3 regions of the Faecalibacterium sp. Marseille-Q0746 genome follow, and region 2 is predicted to be linked to each of the others. Evidence: predicted binding sites of a transcription regulator. Region 2 holds the regulator's gene; each other region holds the start of a gene.
The links. Region 2 encodes HrcA, which represses chaperone genes, less so after heat shock. Its sites were predicted from a motif close to TGTTAGCACTCNNNNNNNNNGAGTGCTAACA; they were not measured.
Positions count from the first base shown of each region.

Region 1: a site for HrcA is predicted at 4,471-4,501, ahead of J3351_RS07180 (Hsp20/alpha crystallin family protein). Genes of this name have one in related genera too.
Region 3: a site for HrcA is predicted at 1,482-1,512, ahead of groES (co-chaperone GroES). Genes of this name have one in related genera too.

Region 1 covers NZ_JAFREI010000009.1:110,797-116,780, forward strand. Annotated here, with positions in the region: gene J3351_RS07160 (glycoside hydrolase family 36 protein) at 1-799, shown strand, start outside; gene J3351_RS07165 (threonine/serine exporter ThrE family protein) at 1,107-2,441, shown strand; gene J3351_RS07170 (DUF4866 domain-containing protein) at 2,555-3,307, opposite strand; gene J3351_RS07175 (hypothetical protein) at 3,436-3,756, shown strand; gene J3351_RS07180 (Hsp20/alpha crystallin family protein) at 3,873-4,337, opposite strand; gene J3351_RS07185 (hypothetical protein) at 4,714-4,962, opposite strand; gene J3351_RS07190 (ADP-ribosylglycohydrolase family protein) at 5,096-5,899, opposite strand.
Region 2 covers NZ_JAFREI010000007.1:41,609-47,592, reverse strand. Annotated here, with positions in the region: gene J3351_RS05665 (Fic family protein) at 1-892, shown strand, start outside; gene J3351_RS05660 (stage V sporulation T C-terminal domain-containing protein) at 1,000-1,542, shown strand; gene hrcA (heat-inducible transcriptional repressor HrcA) at 1,727-2,800, shown strand; gene grpE (nucleotide exchange factor GrpE) at 2,797-3,426, shown strand; gene dnaK (molecular chaperone DnaK) at 3,529-5,358, shown strand; gene dnaJ (molecular chaperone DnaJ) at 5,475-5,984, shown strand, end outside.
Region 3 covers NZ_JAFREI010000009.1:14,007-19,990, forward strand. Annotated here, with positions in the region: gene groL (chaperonin GroEL) at 1-1,071, opposite strand, end outside; gene groES (co-chaperone GroES) at 1,120-1,404, opposite strand; gene J3351_RS06715 (PD-(D/E)XK nuclease family transposase) at 1,644-2,465, opposite strand; gene J3351_RS06720 (diacylglycerol kinase family protein) at 2,556-3,536, opposite strand; gene J3351_RS06725 (ATP-dependent Clp protease ATP-binding subunit) at 4,063-5,984, opposite strand, start outside.

The DNA of each region.
Region 1 (5,984 bases), on a different contig from region 2:
TGGCTTTCAGGCTGGGCTATGGCTTGCGCCCTTTGTGTGCGAAAAGAACTCCGCCCTTTTCCGGCAGCACCCGGACTGGCTGCTGAAGGTGAACGGTGCACCGTGGTGCTGCGGCTGCAACTGGAGCAGCTTTTATGCGCTGGATATCGACAACCCGGCCGTGCTGGATTATCTGCGCCGGGTATTTGACCGGGTGCTGAACGGCTGGGGCTTCGACCTTGTCAAGCTGGATTTTCTGTACGGTGCTGCCCCCTTTGGCAACGCCCGCGAGAGCCGGGCAGCCCGGATGTACCGTGCTATGGAGCTTTTGCGCACATGGTGCGGGCAAAAGCAGATTCTCGGCTGCGGCGTACCGGTGATGCCGGCTTTCGGGCTGGTGGATTACTGCCGTGTCAGCTGTGACGTAGGGCTGGACTGGGACGATGTGTGGTATATGCGCCTGTTCCACCGGGAGCGGGTGTCCACAAAGCAGGCCATCAACAACACGCTATTCCGGCGGCAGCTCAATGGCCGTGCCTATGGCAGCGACCCGGATGTCTTCTTCCTCCGGGAGGAAAACTGCAAGTTGACGGCAGAGCAAAAACGCACCCTTGCCACGGTCAATGCCCTGCTGGGCAATGTGTTCCTCACCTCGGATATGCCGTCTCACTACACGGATGCGCAGCGGGCAGAATACCGCCGTCTGCGCGATATATTTGAACATGCAGAACAGGTGAAGGTGAAAACGGAAGAGGGGGCGGTTTGTATTCAGTATCTTCTGTACGGCAGACCGCAAAAGTTGCTTTGCAGCCCTTTTTAGAAAGCAGCCGAATATGTGCTTGTACTGTGGAGAGATTTAAGCGGTATCTGGAAACTGATTTGCTTCCCCATCTGAACGGCAATTCTGTCCTCGCAATGGATATAATATGAAATCGCACCATGCAAAGGCAGTGAAAGAGCTACTGGACAGTTCCGGTGTTCGATACATTTATCTTCCTTTGAAATACCAAACGAACATTGCCGGCATATCCAAGATACGTTTTACCCGCCCTGCAATTTCCCTTATAATAGCACCGCAGTCTTGAAACGGCTGCAACATTCCCATATCACAAAGGAGGCTTTCCGGTATGGGACAACGGCAAAGTGAGATCATCAAAAATCACATGGAAGTCTACTGGCACGACTATGCGTCGGCCAGCAAGGGCGTTCCCATTACCGAGGCGGGGCTTGTGGAAAAAGCCTCCGTCATTGGACGCACCGGGCTGATGCTGCTGGAATGCGGCACCGGCGCATGGCGTGTCCGAAGCTCCATGAACACCCTTTCGCGGGAGCTGGGAGTCACAACAACAGCGGACATCGGCCTGTTGTCCATTGAGTTCACCTGCTTTGATGGTGACCAGTGTTATACCCAGTCACTCTGTCTGACAAACACGGGCGTGAATACCTCCCGGCTGAACCGGCTGGAGCATTTCGTCAACGACTTCGACCGGGAAGGAAAATTTATGACCGGCGAAGAGCTGCACAGCCACCTCGATGAGATCGAGCGCATCCACGGCTTGTATTCGCCCATCGCACTGGGCTTTGCAGCTGCACTGGCCTGCGGCTGCTTCACCTTTCTGCTTGGCGGCGGCATTGTGGAAATGCTGTGTGCCTTCTGCGGTGCAGGCATCGGCAACTTTGTACGGTGCAAGCTGACAAAACACCATTTCACCCTGTTTCTGGGCATTACGGCGTCGGTCTGTTCAGCAAGCCTCGTGTATGCCATCCTGCTGAAGCTGGCAGAGGTGCTGTTTGCCGTATCGGCGCAGCACGAGGCGGGGTATATCTGCTCCATGCTCTTCATCATTCCGGGCTTTCCGTTCATTACCAGCGGCATCGACCTTGCCAAGCTGGATATGCGCTCCGGGCTGGAACGTCTGGCCTACGCCGTCCTCATCATTCTGGTGGCAACCATGACGGCTTGGATCATGGCACTGCTGCTGCATTTGCAGCCGGTGCAGTTCCCTGCCCTGAGCCTGACACTCCCGGAAGAGATCGTGTTCCGGCTGCTGGCAAGTTTTGGCGGTGTGTTCGGCTTTTCGCTCATGTTCAACAGTCCCCGGAACCTGGCAGTCTGCGCCGCCCTTATCGGTGCGGTAACGAACACGTTCCGGCTGGAGCTGGTGAGCCTTGCGGGCTTTCCGCCCGCTATTGCAGCGTTTCTGGGCGCACTGCTGTCCGGATTGCTGGCCTCCTGCCTGAAGAGCGCCGTCGGTTATCCCCGCATCTCCGTCACCGTGCCGTCCATCGTTATCATGGTACCGGGACTGTATTTCTACCGTGCCATCTATAATCTGGGCATCCTGTCTCTGATGGACTCCGCCACATGGTTTGCAGATGCCATTCTCATCATCGTGGCACTGCCGTTAGGGCTGATCTTCGCCCGTATTGTCACTGACAAGACTTTCCGTTATTGCACCTGATGTGCAGCATTTCCATTCTCCCTTATAAGGCAAAACGCAGCGAATCTTTTAACGGTTCGCTGCGTTTTGTTTTGCTGTAATGCACTTATAAAGGGAGTTCGTTTACAGGGCGTTTACTCGCCGTAAACGATCTTGGTAGCAGTTTCCACATGGCGTTCCAGCCGGTCGGCAAAGTGTTCCAGCGGCAGAAAAACGCCAAGTTCATCGTAGCGGGTTCCGCCGTCCTTGAGCGTATCCTGTCCATAGTAGACCACGGAACGGGGCAGTGCGTGCTGCAGCTTCATCTGGATATCCCAGACGGTGGAGTAGGCCTCCGCTTCCGTTACCTTTTGCTTCACGGTGTCCGGCAGTTCGTAGATCAGCAGCAGCCCCAAATGCTGGTTGTAGTGGTACTCCACCACATCCATCGAGCCTTCGTCGTAGCCGTGATACTTGCAGTAGCCGCTGGCAAGGTACATTTTTACCTTTTCCTGCTTCTGGAACACCCGGATGAACCGGTCGTATACTTTGCTGCTCACGGCAAATTCGTTGTTCGGCAAAAGAACGCCGGCATCATCCGTCAGGATCACCGGGTTCGGCTGACCATCGGCGTTGAATTTGAACGGGATCAGGGCAGCGTTCCGTAGCAGGTCAAACATACTGTGCTGGCAGATCGCCATCAGAAAGGCAGACAGATCCTTGTTCTCGTAGGCATTGAACAGCGCCGCGGCAAACTGCTGTGCACTCACGGCCGGCGCATCCAGTACGTCTGCCATGTCCAGCGAGTCGTTGAAGGTATCCATCAGGCGGTGGCAGGCTTCTGGATTTTTCAGGATCTCCCCGAACAGTGCCTCTGCCTTTTCTTCTCTTGGAAATATCGTTGCCATCAAAAGACCCTCTTTCTGTTTATTTCCAGCTACCTATTATAGATTCATAATGCCCCGCTGTGAAATACTGCTTTCATATTGCTGCTATATACAGAACACTTTTTACACATTTTCCAAGTGCCTGTATAATGGACGCTGCCATCATGTATGATGGCCAGTGGTTCAGCCCGCTGCGCAAAGCTCTGAGTGCCTTTGTCACCTCCACACAGGAGCATGTCACCGGCAAGGTGCGTCTGGAACTGTACAAGGGCAACCTCATCAATGCAGGGGTCTGGTCGCCGTACTCTCTGTATCGTGAGGACATCGCCACCTTTGCCGCAGGCGGCGACTACAAGCAGAGCGATGCCACCGGTTTCATCAGCATCTATGGTCTGCCCACCAAGGTGCAGGCTATCGTAAACAGCGAAAAAAAAGGGAATGAAGTAGTTTATAGCAGTTTGTGTTTTTAATGCACAAGCATCGCTTGTGGTTTACTCTGCGAATAAAAATGCCCCCGGAGAGCTTGTTGCGGCTCTCCGGGGGCATCTTATGTGCGTGTGTGACTTGGACGCACACGACCGGCGTTTTACTCGATTGCAATCAGATTCGGGTTCTCAGGCAAAGCTTTCGTCTGCTGAGGAGCAGGCAACTCGACGTGCAGGACGCCATCCTCGAACTTTGCGTGGATGTCTTCCTTCTTCACATCGCCCACGTAGAAACTGCGTGCGCAGGTGCCGGAGAAGGATTCGCGCCGCAGATAGCGGCCATTCTTATCCTTTTCGTCGTTGCTGTGGCTGCGCACTGCCTGAATGGTCAGGTAGCCGTCGTTCAGATCCATCTGAACGTCTTCCTTCTTGCAGCCCGGCAGGTCAACCGCTACTTCGTAGCCGTTGTCCGTCTGTTTGACATCGGTCTTCATCATGTTTGCACCACGCTTACCAAAGGTATCACGAGCCTCACGGTTCATCATACGTTCCAGTGCAGCGTCATTCCAGAACGGATCGAAGAAATCATCGAACAGGTTTTCATGGAAAACAGTCGGCATAAGCATAAATCATTCCTCCAATCCCGGCGTTCGGGTCGGGGCAAAAAATCTGAAGCGTCCACTCGGAAAGGCTTTCCGGAGAGCCTTGCGGCTCTCCTTTTGCCCTTCCTCCTGAGCACGCCACTGTTATAGCACCATGCGTTAGCAGTGTCAATAGCAGAGTGCTAATATTCACGAAAAAATAATACTTTTGCAACAATATCTTGTATCTGTCTTTCCCTATTACCACAATGAGACAAAAATCAACCCTGGAGATGGAATCGCATACCGTTTGCTTTCCGGCTTATCTCATTTTGGCGCAAAAAAGCTACGTTTCAGTTGTTTTCCTTCATAACGGTCACTCCTCTCTTATGGATGTTCTTGGGTGGCAAACTGGAAGTTGTTATTGTAAATCATTTTTTGATATTTCAATCGATGGATAGTGCTCTAAACTTGTTAAGTCAACATCTAATGGAGTAACGTATTCCATATAAAATTTTTCAGGATTTTTATCTTGCAATTTTTTAAGTTTATTCCTAATTTTTTCCTCCTCTGTAGAAACAAAAACCACTGATACTACTCCTACCTTTTCACTTGGATTCATTCTGCTATCTTCAACATTTCCACATAAAATCATTCTAACTGTATTCATAATAATCCTCCTCCACATATAACTTCCGATTTTCCGCCCTCAGTATACCACGCTTTCCCCTTGCAGAAAAGCACCTGCACAAAAAGGAGCCGCCGCACAAATCACTGTGCGGCGGCTCTCAGCACCGATAGTGTCACATCCTTCGCTCAAGGTTCTGCCGGAACAGCTCGTACGCTGCCCGCAGATCCTCCGGCAGACGCTTCAATGTCTCTGCCCGCAGTTCCTGTGGCATCCCGTAAAAGGCTTCGGCAATGCCGCCGGTGATGCAGGCAAGGGTGTCGCTGTCGCCGCCAAGGGAAACAGCATTGCGGAGCGCATCTTCAAAGCTATTGCTTTCCAGAAAGGCAATGATGGCCTCCGGCACGGTCTGTTGACAGGTCTCCACATGGCGATAGCCCGGACGAATCTCATCGCAGGTGCGGCTCAAATCGTAGCCGAAGGTCTGCTCCACATACTGCCGGATCTCCGGCTTGCTGTGGCCGGTGCGTGCCAGAAAAATGGCCGCAGCCGTGGCCTGTGCGCCCTTGATGCCCTCCGGGTGGTTGTGGGTGACCTCGGCAGTCACCTTTGCCATCTCCAGCGTTTTGTCCAGCGTGTCAAACAGCCAGCCTGCCGCCGCCACCCGCATGGCAGAGCCATTGCCAAAGCTGCCGTAGGGCTGCGGATGCTCCGCACACAGCCACCGGCGGAACATCCCGCCGTAACCGGCATCGGGATACACATTGCCCAAACGCCGCATTTCGTACCGCACTTCGGCAAAGGTTTTCTGTGCATCTCCCTGCCCCGCCATCAAGCCCCGTGCCACTGCAAGGGTCATAACGGTATCATCCGTGAAGTGCGATCTTTCGCTCAGCAGGGGGAAATCCTTGCTCTTGTGATTGTTCCGGTCAAACTCGTAGGGGCTGCCTACCATATCGCCCAAAATTGCTCCTAACATAAAATACCCTCCGTATCTGTGGTGTTTCGTCTTTCTGACAAAAGGATACCACAAACCGGAGGGCAAAAGGTCAACGGGCAGACGA
Region 2 (5,984 bases):
TACAGAGTCCTCCAATCGGATCGAAGGGATCATCACGACCAATGCGCGCCTGAAACAGCTGGTTGAAGATAAAACGACTCCACATAACCGGGACGAAATGGAGATATTGGGATATCGGAATGTTTTAAATCTCATCCACGAGAACTATGCCTATATTCCGGTAGAGCCGGGGTACATCCTGCAACTGCACCGTGATCTGCTGAAATATACGAATTTGACCTATCGAGGACATTTTAAGACTACACCCAATGAGATCGATATGACCCTGCCCAGCGGGGAACGCCGCGTGCTGTTCCGCCCGCTGGAACCATACGAGACACCGGGTGCTGTGGAAGCACTTTGCTGCACTTATCAGGATGTGCTGCACAGAGAACTCGTTGATCCCCTGCTTTTGATCCCCTGTTTTATCTTGGATTTTCTCTGTATCCATCCTTTCAATGATGGTAACGGCAGAATGAGCCGGCTGCTGACCCTTTTGATGCTGTATCAGAATGGATATGTTGTGGGGCAGTACATCAGCATTGAAAAAGCAATTGCAGAGACTAAGGATGAGTACTATGCAGCATTGGCGCAGGCTGATCAGCACTGGCATGAGGAGGAAAATGACCCGACACCGTTCATCAAATATATGCTGGCGGTGATCTGCTCCTGTTATCAGGATTTTGAGCAGCGGGTCGATCTGGTTGGCGGGGGACAGAAGCGCGTGACGGCGTACGAACGAGTGCGCAGTTATGCGATGGAAAAGCTGGGAGCCTTTACAAAACAGGAGGCCGCAGAGGCCTGCCCGGGCTTTGGTACAAGCTCGATTGAAAGCGCGCTGAAAAAACTGACAGAGGAGGGCGTTCTGGAGAGGATCGGCGCGGGTAGAAAGACGCAGTATGTGCGCAGGTAAGGCTCCGGCAGGAGCTGAATGAATAATTCCCTTCCTGTTTCCACAGAATAACCATACTTCACAGAAATCTGGAAGCAAAACCGGAACATGGAAAGGAAGGGAACCTTATGAAAGCAACCGGCATCGTGCGCCGCATCGATGAGCTGGGGCGGGTGGTCATCCCCAAGGAAATCCGCCGCACCCAGCGCATCCGCAGGGGAGACCCGCTGGAGATCTTCACAACAGGGGACGGCGAGGTCATCTTCAAAAAGTATTCGCCCATGGGGGAACTGAGCGGGGTGACGGCCCAGTATGTGGATGTGCTGAGCAAGTGCTTTGCCCTGACGGCCTTTGTCTCAGACCGGGACCGCATTCTGGCGGCATCCGGTGCGGGCAGGCGGGATCTGGCAGACCGCAGCGTGAGCCAGCCGCTGGAAAAGCTGATGGACAGCCGCAAGCCCTACCAGAGCGATGGCAGCCCCGAAAAGGCATTGCTGCCCTGTGAGGGCTCGCCCCGGGCGCTGTTGTGTGCCGTGCCCATCATTGCGGCGGGAGATGTCACCGGCAGTGTGGGCCTGCTTACGGAGGACCGCACTGCCCAGCCCGATGCCGCCCAGCTCAAGGCGGTGAACGTGGCGGCGGCATTTCTGGCAAAGCAGATGGAGGAATGATCTATTATATAGGAGAGCCGCCGCAGGGCGGCTCTTTTTTGTGCGGCCTTTATGACAGAATTATGAATCTTTCAAAACTTTTCTGAGAAGCTATTGACAGCGCCGCAAAATTGGATATAATGGTCTTAGCACTCAGGAAGAAGGAGTGCTAAAGAACAAAAAGCGAACAAAGGAGGCAGGCGCTATGACGATGGATGCACGCAAACAGCGTGTCTTGCAGGCGATCGTTGCGCTGTATGGCCTCGAGGGCGAGCCCGTGGGCAGCAGTGTGCTGGCAAACTACTTTGATATGGCAGTCTCCAGTGCCACGCTGCGCAACGAGATGGCCGCGCTGACCAAGCTGGGTCTGCTGGAGCAGCCCCACACCAGCGCAGGCCGTGTCCCCAGTGCCAAGGGCTACCGTTATTATCTGGATCATCTTCTCACCGATGACCAGCCGCTGGACCGTGTGACCCGCGCCCGTGTGGACGCGGTGTTCGCAAGCCTTGACCACGAGCCGGAAAAGCTGGCACAGGGTGCCGCCAAGGCGCTGGCCGCCATCAGCGGCTGCACCGCCGCCGTCAGCACCCCCTGTGCTGAGGATCTCTGCATCGCCCACTATGAGGTGGTGCAGGTGGGCCGCAGCGCTGCAGCAGTGCTGGCTGTGACCACTGCCGGTTATGTCCGCACCCGTGTTGCGCGGGTCCGCACCGGTCTTTCCCGGGAAAATGCAGCGGCGCTTGCCGCCCTGCTCAACCGGAACCTGACCTTTGTGGCTCCTGTTGATCTGTCGCCCCGGCTCCTTGCAGAGCTGTGCAGCCAGATCAGCCCGGAGCTGGTGCCGGTGATCAGCGCCGCCGCCGCCATCCTGCAGGATTCCACCCAGCCCCATGTGTATCTGGGTGGTGAGCAGTACCTGCTGGACTGGCCCCAGCTGGACGGCAAGGTGGGCAGCATCCTGAGCCTGCTGAACGACGAAGAGCAGGCTGCCGCCCTCATTGCACCCCCGGCAGAGCAGAGCGAAAGCATCCTGCTGGGCGAGGATCTGGAACCTCAGATCCCCGGCCTGTGCATCGTGAGTGACCGGTATCTGGTGGGCGGAGGCCTCTGGGGCTCCGTGGCCCTCATCGGCCCCACCCGGATGCCCTTCCAGAAGCTGATGCCGCTGCTCCACACCTTTGCCGATCAGCTTGGCGAAGGAATGAGCGGCAAACGAAAAGATACCCCGCAGGCAGCCGCACCCCGGCGGACTGTGATCTATAAGGAGGACCTGGAATGAGCGAAGAAACAAAAAAGACCCCGCAGGCAGAAGAACCTGCCGTGGAGCCCAACACCGCCGAGCAGGCCGCCCCGGAAACTGCACCTGAGCAGGCAGCGGCTCCCGAGACGAACGCTGAAGCGGCAGACCCCAAGAAAAAGGATGGCTTCTTCAACAAGAAGGCCCGGGAGCTGGAGGCCGTGAAGGCAAAGCTGGACGCGGCTGAGAAGAATGCCAATCAGGCCAAGGATCAGCTGCTGCGGATGGCCGCCGAGTATGAGAACTACCGCAAGCGCTCCACCCGTGAGGCTGACCAGAAGTTCAACGACGGCGTGTCCTTTGCCGTGAACCAGATCATCCCCATTCTGGATACGCTGGAGATGGCGGCCAACGCCCCCACCACCGACGAGAATTACAAGAAGGGCGTGACCATGACGCTGGACAAAGCCGCCAAGGCGCTGAATGCCCTCCATGTGGAGGAGATCGAGGCGCTGGGCAAGCCCTTTGACCCCAACTTTATGAATGCCGTGCAGCAGATCCCCGCCCCCGATGGACAGGAGAGCGGCACCGTGATCACGGTTTACCAGAAGGGCTACAAGCTGGGCGATAAGATCGTCCGCCATGCCACCGTTGTTGTGGCAGAGTGATTTTGCAAGACCCCGCAAGGGTTTTCAAATATAACATCCGCTTGGTAACATTTGAGCATCATATAAACAAAAAACGTTCTGAATTTGAGAGGAGCTTTCATTATGAGTAAGATCATTGGTATCGACCTTGGTACTACCAACAGCTGCGTGGCTGTTATGGAGGGCGGCGAGCCCGTTGTTATCGCAAACTCTGAGGGTGCACGCACCACCCCGTCTGTTGTCGGCTTCACCAAGACCGGCGACCGTCTGGTGGGTCAGGTCGCAAAGCGCCAGGCCATCACCAACCCTGAGAACACGGTGGCTTCCATCAAGCGTTATATGGGCACCGACCACAAGGTGACCCTGAACGGCAAGGAGTACACTCCCCAGCAGGTCAGCGCTATGATCCTGCAGAAGCTGAAGGCAGATGCTGAGGCTTATCTGGGCGAGACTGTCACCGATGCAGTCATCACCGTTCCTGCATACTTCAACGACAGCCAGCGTCAGGCAACCAAGGACGCAGGCACCATTGCCGGCCTGAACGTCAAGCGTATCATCAACGAGCCCACTGCCGCGTCTCTGGCATACGGCATCGATAAGGAAGAGGACCAGAAGATCATGGTCTACGACCTGGGTGGCGGCACCTTCGATGTCTCCATCATCGAGATGGGCGACGGCGTGACCGAGGTTCTGGCCACCAACGGTGATACCCACCTGGGCGGCGATGACTTCGACCAGCGCATCATCGACTGGATGGCAGATGCGTTCCAGAACGAGAACGGCATCGACCTGCGCAAGGATAAGATGGCTGCACAGCGCTTGAAGGAAGCTGCTGAGAAGGCAAAGATCGAGCTGTCCAGCGCAATGAGCAGCCAGATCAACCTGCCCTTCATCACTGCTGACGCTACCGGCCCCAAGCATCTGGATATGACCCTGACCCGCGCAAAGTTCAATGAGCTGACCGCTGATCTGGTCGACCGCACCATGACCCCTGTCCGCAAGGCTCTGCAGGATGCAGGCCTGCGTCCCTCTGACCTGAAGAAGGTCCTGATGGTCGGTGGTTCCACCCGTATCCCCGCTGTCTACGATGCAGTCAAGAAGGAACTGAACTGCGAGCCCTTCAAGGGCATCAACCCCGATGAGTGCGTGGCTGTGGGCGCTGCCATCCAGGGCGGCGTTCTGCAGGGCGATGTCAAGGGCCTGCTGCTGCTGGATGTCACCCCGCTGAGCCTGGGCATTGAGACCCTGGGCGGCGTGTGCACCAAGATCATCGACCGCAACACCACCATCCCCACCCACAAGAGCCAGGTGTTCTCCACTGCTGCTGATAACCAGCCCTCTGTTGAGATCAATGTTCTGCAGGGCGAGCGTGAGTTTGCCCGCGACAACAAGAGCCTGGGTGTGTTCCACCTGGATGGCATTGCCCCGGCTCCCCGTGGTGTGCCTCAGATCGAAGTCACCTTCGATATCGATGCAAACGGCATCGTGAAGGTCAGCGCGAAGGATCTGGGCACCGGCAAGGAGCAGAACATCACCATCACCGCTTCCACCAATATGTCCAAGGAAGATATCGACAAGGCTGTGAAGGAAGCTGAGCAGTTTGCTGCCGATGATAAGAAGAAGCGTGAAGAGGTCGATATCCGCAACGGCGCTGATCAGATGGTGTTCCAGACTGAGAAGATGCTGAAGGAGAACGGCGACAAGATGCCCGCTGACGTGAAGAGCGAAGCTGAGGCAAAGCTGGCCGACCTCAAGACCGCTGTTCAGTCCGGCTCCATCGATGAGATCAAGGCAAAGCAGGATGAGCTGAGCCATGTCTTTGAGAAGATGTATCAGGCTGCCGCTGCTGCCCAGCAGGCTGCAGGCGCACAGCCCGGCCCCGATGCTGGCGCAAACAACCAGCAGAAGCCCAACGATGACGGCGTTGTGGACGCTGACTTCAAGGAAGTCTAAGTTCTGACACAAACGGCAGATGCCCGGCCAAACCGGCGGGCAGGCGTGCCGGATAAAAGCAAAAGCCGCTCCGGTTTTGCCGGGGCGGCCTTTGCTGGTTTTATAGAGGTATGGTTATGGCACAGGAAAAGCGCGATTACTACGAAGTGCTGGGAGTATCCAAAACGGCCACCGATGCGGAGATCAAAAAGGCTTACCGCAAGCTGGCCATGAAGTACCACCCGGACTACAACCCCGGCGATAAGGATGCCGAGGAAAAGTTCAAGGAAGTTAATGAAGCCAACGAGGTGCTTTCGGACCCGAAGAAGCGCCAGCTGTACGATCAGTACGGCTTTGCCGGTGTGGACCCCAGCTATGCAGCCCAGAACGGCGGCGGCGCGGGTGGCTTCAGCGGCTTTGGCGGCGATGGGGTCGATCTGGGCGATATCTTCGGTGATATCTTTGGCGGCGGTTTCGGCGGCTTTGGCGGCTCTGCCCGTCAGGCAAACCCCAACGCCCCCCGCAAGGGTCAGGATATCCGTGTGCGGATCACCCTGAGCTTTGATGAGGCCGTGCATGGCTGCAAGAAGAACATCACCATCACCCGCCAGCAGGAGTGCACGGAGTGCCATGGCAGCGGCTGCGCC
Region 3 (5,984 bases), on a different contig from region 2:
GCTGGTGGAAGCCTCGATCTGGTTGCGGATCTGTGCAATGCGGGCTGCAATGGCATCCTTATCGCCTGCGCCGCCCACGATGGTGGTGTTCTCCTTGGTGACCTTGACCTGACGGGCATGGCCCAGCATCTGGACGGTAGCGTCCTTCAGCTCATAGCCCAGATCAGCGGACACAACAGTGCCGCCGGTCAGGATAGCGATATCCTGCAGCATCTCCTTGCGGCGGTCGCCAAAGCCGGGAGCCTTGACAGCGCAGACGTTCAGGGTGCCGCGCAGGCGGTTGACGATCAGGGTGGACAGAGCCTCGCCCTCGATGTCCTCAGCCACGATCAACAGCTTCATGCCGTTCTGCATGACCTGCTCCAGCAGGGGGACCAGATCCTGGATGACGCTGATCTTCTTATCGGTGATCAGGACGGCGGCGTTGTCCAGAACAGCCTCCATCTTGTCGGTATCGGTGACCATATAGGGGGTCAGGTAGCCGCGGTCAAACTGCATGCCTTCCACGATCTCGTTGTAGGTCTCGGCGGTGGTCTTGTTCTCCTCGATGGTGATGACACCGTCGGAGGTGACCTTCTCCATAGCCTCGGCGATCAGGCGGCCGATCTCGGGGTCACCGGCAGAAATGGTGCCGACGCGGGCGATATCGTTGCTGTCCTTGACCTTCTGGCTGTGGGCCTTGATGGTCTCAACGGCCTTGGCAACAGCCTTGCTCATGCCGCGGCGGATATCCATGGGGTTGGCACCGGCGGTAACGTTCTTCATGCCCTCGGTGACCATGGCCTGTGCCAGAACGGTTGCGGTGGTGGTACCGTCGCCTGCGGCATCGTTGGTCTTGGTTGCGACCTCACGCACCAGCTGTGCGCCCATGTTCTCGAACTCGTCCTTCAGCTCGATCTCCTTGGCAATGGTCACGCCGTCATTGGTGATGACAGGTGCGCCGAACTTCTTGCCCAGCACCACATTGCGGCCCTTGGGGCCCAGGGTGATCTTCACGGTATTTGCCAGGGTATCAATACCGGCACACAGTGCCTTGCGGGCATCCTCGCCCTGCTTGATCTGTTTTGCCATAATCAAATCGCTCCTTCAAAGCTCAAATTTCAATTTCAGAGGGGAAACTTACTCCACGATGGCCAGGATATCGCCCTGACGCACGATGGTGCACTCCTCGCCGTCCACCTTGACCTCAGTACCGGAGTACTTGCTGGTCAGGACCTTATCGCCAACCTTCACGGTCATCTTGACTTCGTTGCCGTCCACGATGCCGCCGGGGCCAACAGCCACGACCTCAGCCACCTGGGGCTTCTCCTTGGCGCTGCCGGTCAGGATGAGGCCGCCCTTGGTGGTCTCCTCGACTTCAACGGCCTTGATAACAACACGGTCTGCAAGAGGAATGATCTTCATAGTTCTTGCCCTCCTATAATAAAATATAATGAAAACTTTTTTGGCACCTTTGGCCCATTCCTGCTGGGCCTTCGGTTGTTTAGCACTCCTTTTCTCTGAGTGCTAAGTGTATTGTACTCATCTCAAGGGTAAAAATCAAGGGTTTTCTCAAAATTTGTTTGTTAAGAATTTATGACAACGCAAAAGCGCCCGGATATCGTATTTTTTCGTTGCGATACCCGGGCGCTTTTTCTCCTGTTTCAACCTGCTTTCGGCGTGAGCCATTCCTCCACCTTCTCGGTGCTGTACTCCACCATATCAGCGATTTCCTCAATGGAGTATCCCTTTCGGTACAATTTCTGCGCCATCATTCTGGCCTGTTCTTCCCGGCCTTCCGTATAACTTTCCACTCTCAGGTCTTCCATCACTTTACACATTTCGCTCACTCCTTTCGGGTTTTCTTTCAGATAGCGTGTTCTCTCTGCCAGCAGTTCAAAATTCATTTCATCCGCACTGGTGCAATTGAAATCGTGCATCAGCCTGCCGATCTCTGAATCATCCCGGTATTCCCCATTCACATACAGGATATGGGCACCATCATTGAACGGGCGGTTCAGCGTCAGATTCATGTTCTGGATCGTATAGACCGGCTCGCCAGCCTTGTAGTAATCATTTTCCGTGATGAAAATAACATAGGTATCCGGCAGTTCTTTATAATCCTGCTTTTCGTCCAGATTTTCCACGTCCATCACACTGGAATGATATCTTGCCCGGTGCGGGTCTGCGCCATTGTCCGCGCGCTGGACCTCAATGTCATACTTCTTGCCCGCACTGTCGGTTGCATAGGCATCCAGACAGATTGAACGCGCACCGGTCACTCGCTTCATATCAGCCTGTGTCTCGCATTTTGTCAGGATCAGATCAGGCTTTCCGGTAATGATCCGAAGCACCAACTCTGCCAGCGGAAGATTTTCCTTAAAGAGCCCTCGCATAAAGGTATCATCCATAGGGCGAAAGCTGCGCAGACGGTCAAGGTCTTCCTGATGCCGCTTTTCTTTTTTCTCTGCATCCGACCAGTTCATAGCCCCATCCCTCCTGCTTTTTCCAAACATCTTCTTACGGGTTCATCTTATCATAGAATTCTTCATAAATCAAGCGTATTTCTGTAAATTTTATACCACGGCGTGTTTCGCCACAAACCGCTCATACGCCGGGGCGGGCAGGAGGATGCGGCCGCTCAGGGGGCGCAGAACAGCCTCCACCGCATCACAGGGGGCGCACTCGCCGTCGGCGGTGGCAACGATGGGGCCGCGGCCATCGGCGGGGCGCAGCGCCACCCGCCGGGCACGGCGGTAGAGGAAGTAGGGCTTTGCCTCCTCGGTGAGCTGGCCGTTCACAAAATGCCGGCCGCTCTTGTACATCCCCAGCAGCTTGGCAATGGTCAACCGCCCCACCCTGCGGACGATCATCACGTCCAGCCAGCCGTCGGCGGGGTCGGCCTCGGGGGCGGCAAGGAAGCCGCCGCCATAGGCCCGGCCATTGCAGATGGCGCACATCAGGCAGTCCACGGTCAGTTCCTCGTCATCGATGGTAAAGGTGACCCTGCGGCCGATGTGGCCGCAGAGCTGCTCCACAATGGAGAGCAGATAGGACACCTCGCCGCCGCACAGGGGGATGCGCCGGAACTTGGGGATGCCGTAGGCCACCTGCGCGTCCAGACCCGCCGCGCAGATGGTGGCAGACAGGCCCAGACTGGTCTCCAGCAGGTCGATGGCCACTTCCCCGCCCGCCAGCTGGGCATCGAGGTCGGTGAACTCTGCCCGGGTGCCGTAGGTGCGCAGGAAGTCGTTGCCGCTGCCGTAGGGCAGGCAGCCCACGGCGGCGTTGGCAAAGCCCTGCACGCCGGTCATGGCTTCCATGAAGGTTCCGTCGCCGCCCGCCGTCCAGATGCGCAGGCTGTCCCCTGCCTGCGCTGCCTCCTGGGCTGCGGCACGGGCCAGCTCCCGGGCGTGGCCCGCATATTCAGTGGTGTGGATGGTATAATCCGCTGCGCTCCACCCGGCCCGGGCGGCAGCGGCTCTGATCTGCGGGATGAGCTGGACGGTGCAGTCCTGCTTGCCCGCAGCGGGGTTCAGTAAAAACAAATAGCGCATGGTTTCCTCCTTGAGGCGTTTCGCTTTCTCTATGATAAACGAAAACGCCGGAGGATGCAAGGGGGAAGCGTGCTCACCCTCTCAGTCTCGCTTCGCTCGCCAGCTCTCCCAAAGGGAGAGCCAATGCATCTACGAGGGAAGAGGGTGCTTACGGCTAAACCTCTCAGCCGTCGCTGACGCTCGGCAGCTCCCCTAGTAGGGGAGCCCTTGGCAGGCCGTCGCGTTTTCGGGGTCTGGCACTTCGCTCCTGTTTGCCCTGCTGGCGCAAGGCCTAATCCTTGCGGCAGGTGCCATTTTTGGAGCCGATAGGCGATCATTGCGAAAAATGAACCTTATGCCAAGGCCTCCCCTACTAGGGGAGGTGGCAAAACCGTCAGGTTTTGACGGAGAGGTTTTGCACCGCCAGCACCCTCTAAAGGCCAGGCCGCAATTGCCTCTCCCTTTGGGAGAGGTGGCATCCCGCAGGGATGACGGAGAGGGCGCAGCTCCGGTGAAAACCAACCCTCTCAGTCTCTCTTCGACCCCGTCATGCTTTAACAGAGAGGGTCGATTCCTCCATCAAGGTCACCTCCCCATCCACCGTGCAGTCGGCGGTCCAGTGCTGGCCGGTGTGGGCCGTGCCGGAGGCGATCTGGTTGGCGAGGGCCTGTTCCACGGCGCGGTCCACCTGCCGCCGCAGCTCCCGGGCCCCATAGGGCGAGCGCGCCCTTGCGGCCAGCACTGCCCCCACCCGGGGCGTATGGGTCAGCTGATACCCATTGCGGGCGGCACGGGCTTCCAGCTGGCCCAGCAGCTTCTCGGCGATGGCACACAGGCTGTCCTCTGCAAGGGGACGGAACACGATGAGCTCATCCAGCCGCCCCACCAGCTCGGGCCGGAACCACTTCTTGGCTTCCTCAATGGCCTGGGCCGACTGCTTCTCGAACACGGCCTCGCTGCCCGCTGCAAAACCCAGCGGGGCGCTCTGCCCGGCCAGAAAGCGTGCCCCTAAGTTAGAGGTGAGCAGGACGATGGTATTGCGGAAATCGGCCTTGCGGCCCATAGCATCGGTGAGCCGGCCGTCCTCCAGGATCTGCAGCAGGATATTCTGGATGTCCGGGTGGGCCTTTTCGATCTCGTCAAAGAGCACCACGCTGTACGGGCGGCGGCGGACGGCTTCGGTGAGCTGACCGCCCTCATCGTGGCCAAGGTAGCCCGGGGGCGCGCCCAGCAGGCGGGCTGTGGTGTGCTGCTCCTGATACTCCGACATATCGAACTTGAGCAGGGCCTTCTCGCTGCCGAACCAGCTGGCAGCAAGGGCCTTGGCAAGGGCGGTCTTGCCCACGCCGGTGGGCCCCAGAAAGAGCATGGCCCCCATGGGGCGGCCCGGCTCTCCCAGCCCGGTGCGGCTGCGCCGGATGGCCCCGGCCACCGCTGCCACGGCCTTCTGCTGGCCCACGATCTCGGCGTTGAGGCGGGATTCCAGCTTGTCCAGCCGTTCCCGTTCCTTCTCCCCCACCCGCTCCACGGGCACGCCGCTGGCCTGCGCCACCACCCGGGCAATGTCCTCCCGGGTGAGGGTGGGGTCTGCTTTCCCCTCCCGCTCGGCGCGGATGCGGGCAGCGGCACAGGCCTCGTCCACAAGGTCGATGGCCTTATCGGGCAGGAAGCGCCCCGGCAGGTACCGCACCGAGAGCTCCACGGCCTCCCGCAGCGTCTCAGGCGGCAGATGCACGCTGTGATAGCGCTCGTAGCGGGGGGCAAGCCCCTCCAGGATCGCCGCAGCCTGTGCCGGGGTTGGCTCCTCGATCTGCACCCGGCCAAAGCGGCGCTCCAGCGCGGCATCCTTCTGGATATGGGTGCGGAACTCCTGATCGGTGGTGGCCCCGATGAGCTGCAGCTCCCCCCGGGCCAGCACGGGCTTCAGGATGCTGGCGGCATCAATGGCTCCCTCTGCCGCACCGGCTCCCACGATGGTGTGGAACTCGTCCACAAACAGGATGGCGCTGCCGTCCCGCACAAGCTCCTCCAGAAGGGTCTTGAACCGCTCCTCAAAGTCGCCCCGGTACTTGGTGCCCGCCACAAGACTGGCCATATCCAGCGCCAGCAGCCGCCGCCCCTGCAGCATCCGGGGCACGTTCCGGCTGGCGATGCGCTGGGCAAGGCCCTCGGCAAGGGCCGTTTTGCCCACGCCCGGCTCCCCTACCAGACAGGGGTTGTTCTTCTGGCGGCGGCACAGGATCTCCACCATCCGGTCCAGCTCCGCATCCCGGCAGAACACCGGGTCCAGCTCGCCGTCCACCGCGCGGCGGGTCAGGTCGCGGCAATACTTATCGCTGGCACGACTGCCCCGGGGCATGGCGCTGGCCCGGGGCGTGCCGGGCAGGATGAACTGCCCCGAGATCTGGCGGCACTCCCGCACGGCCTCGGCCAGCTGCACCCCCATGGAGGCCAGCAGCACCCCCGCCG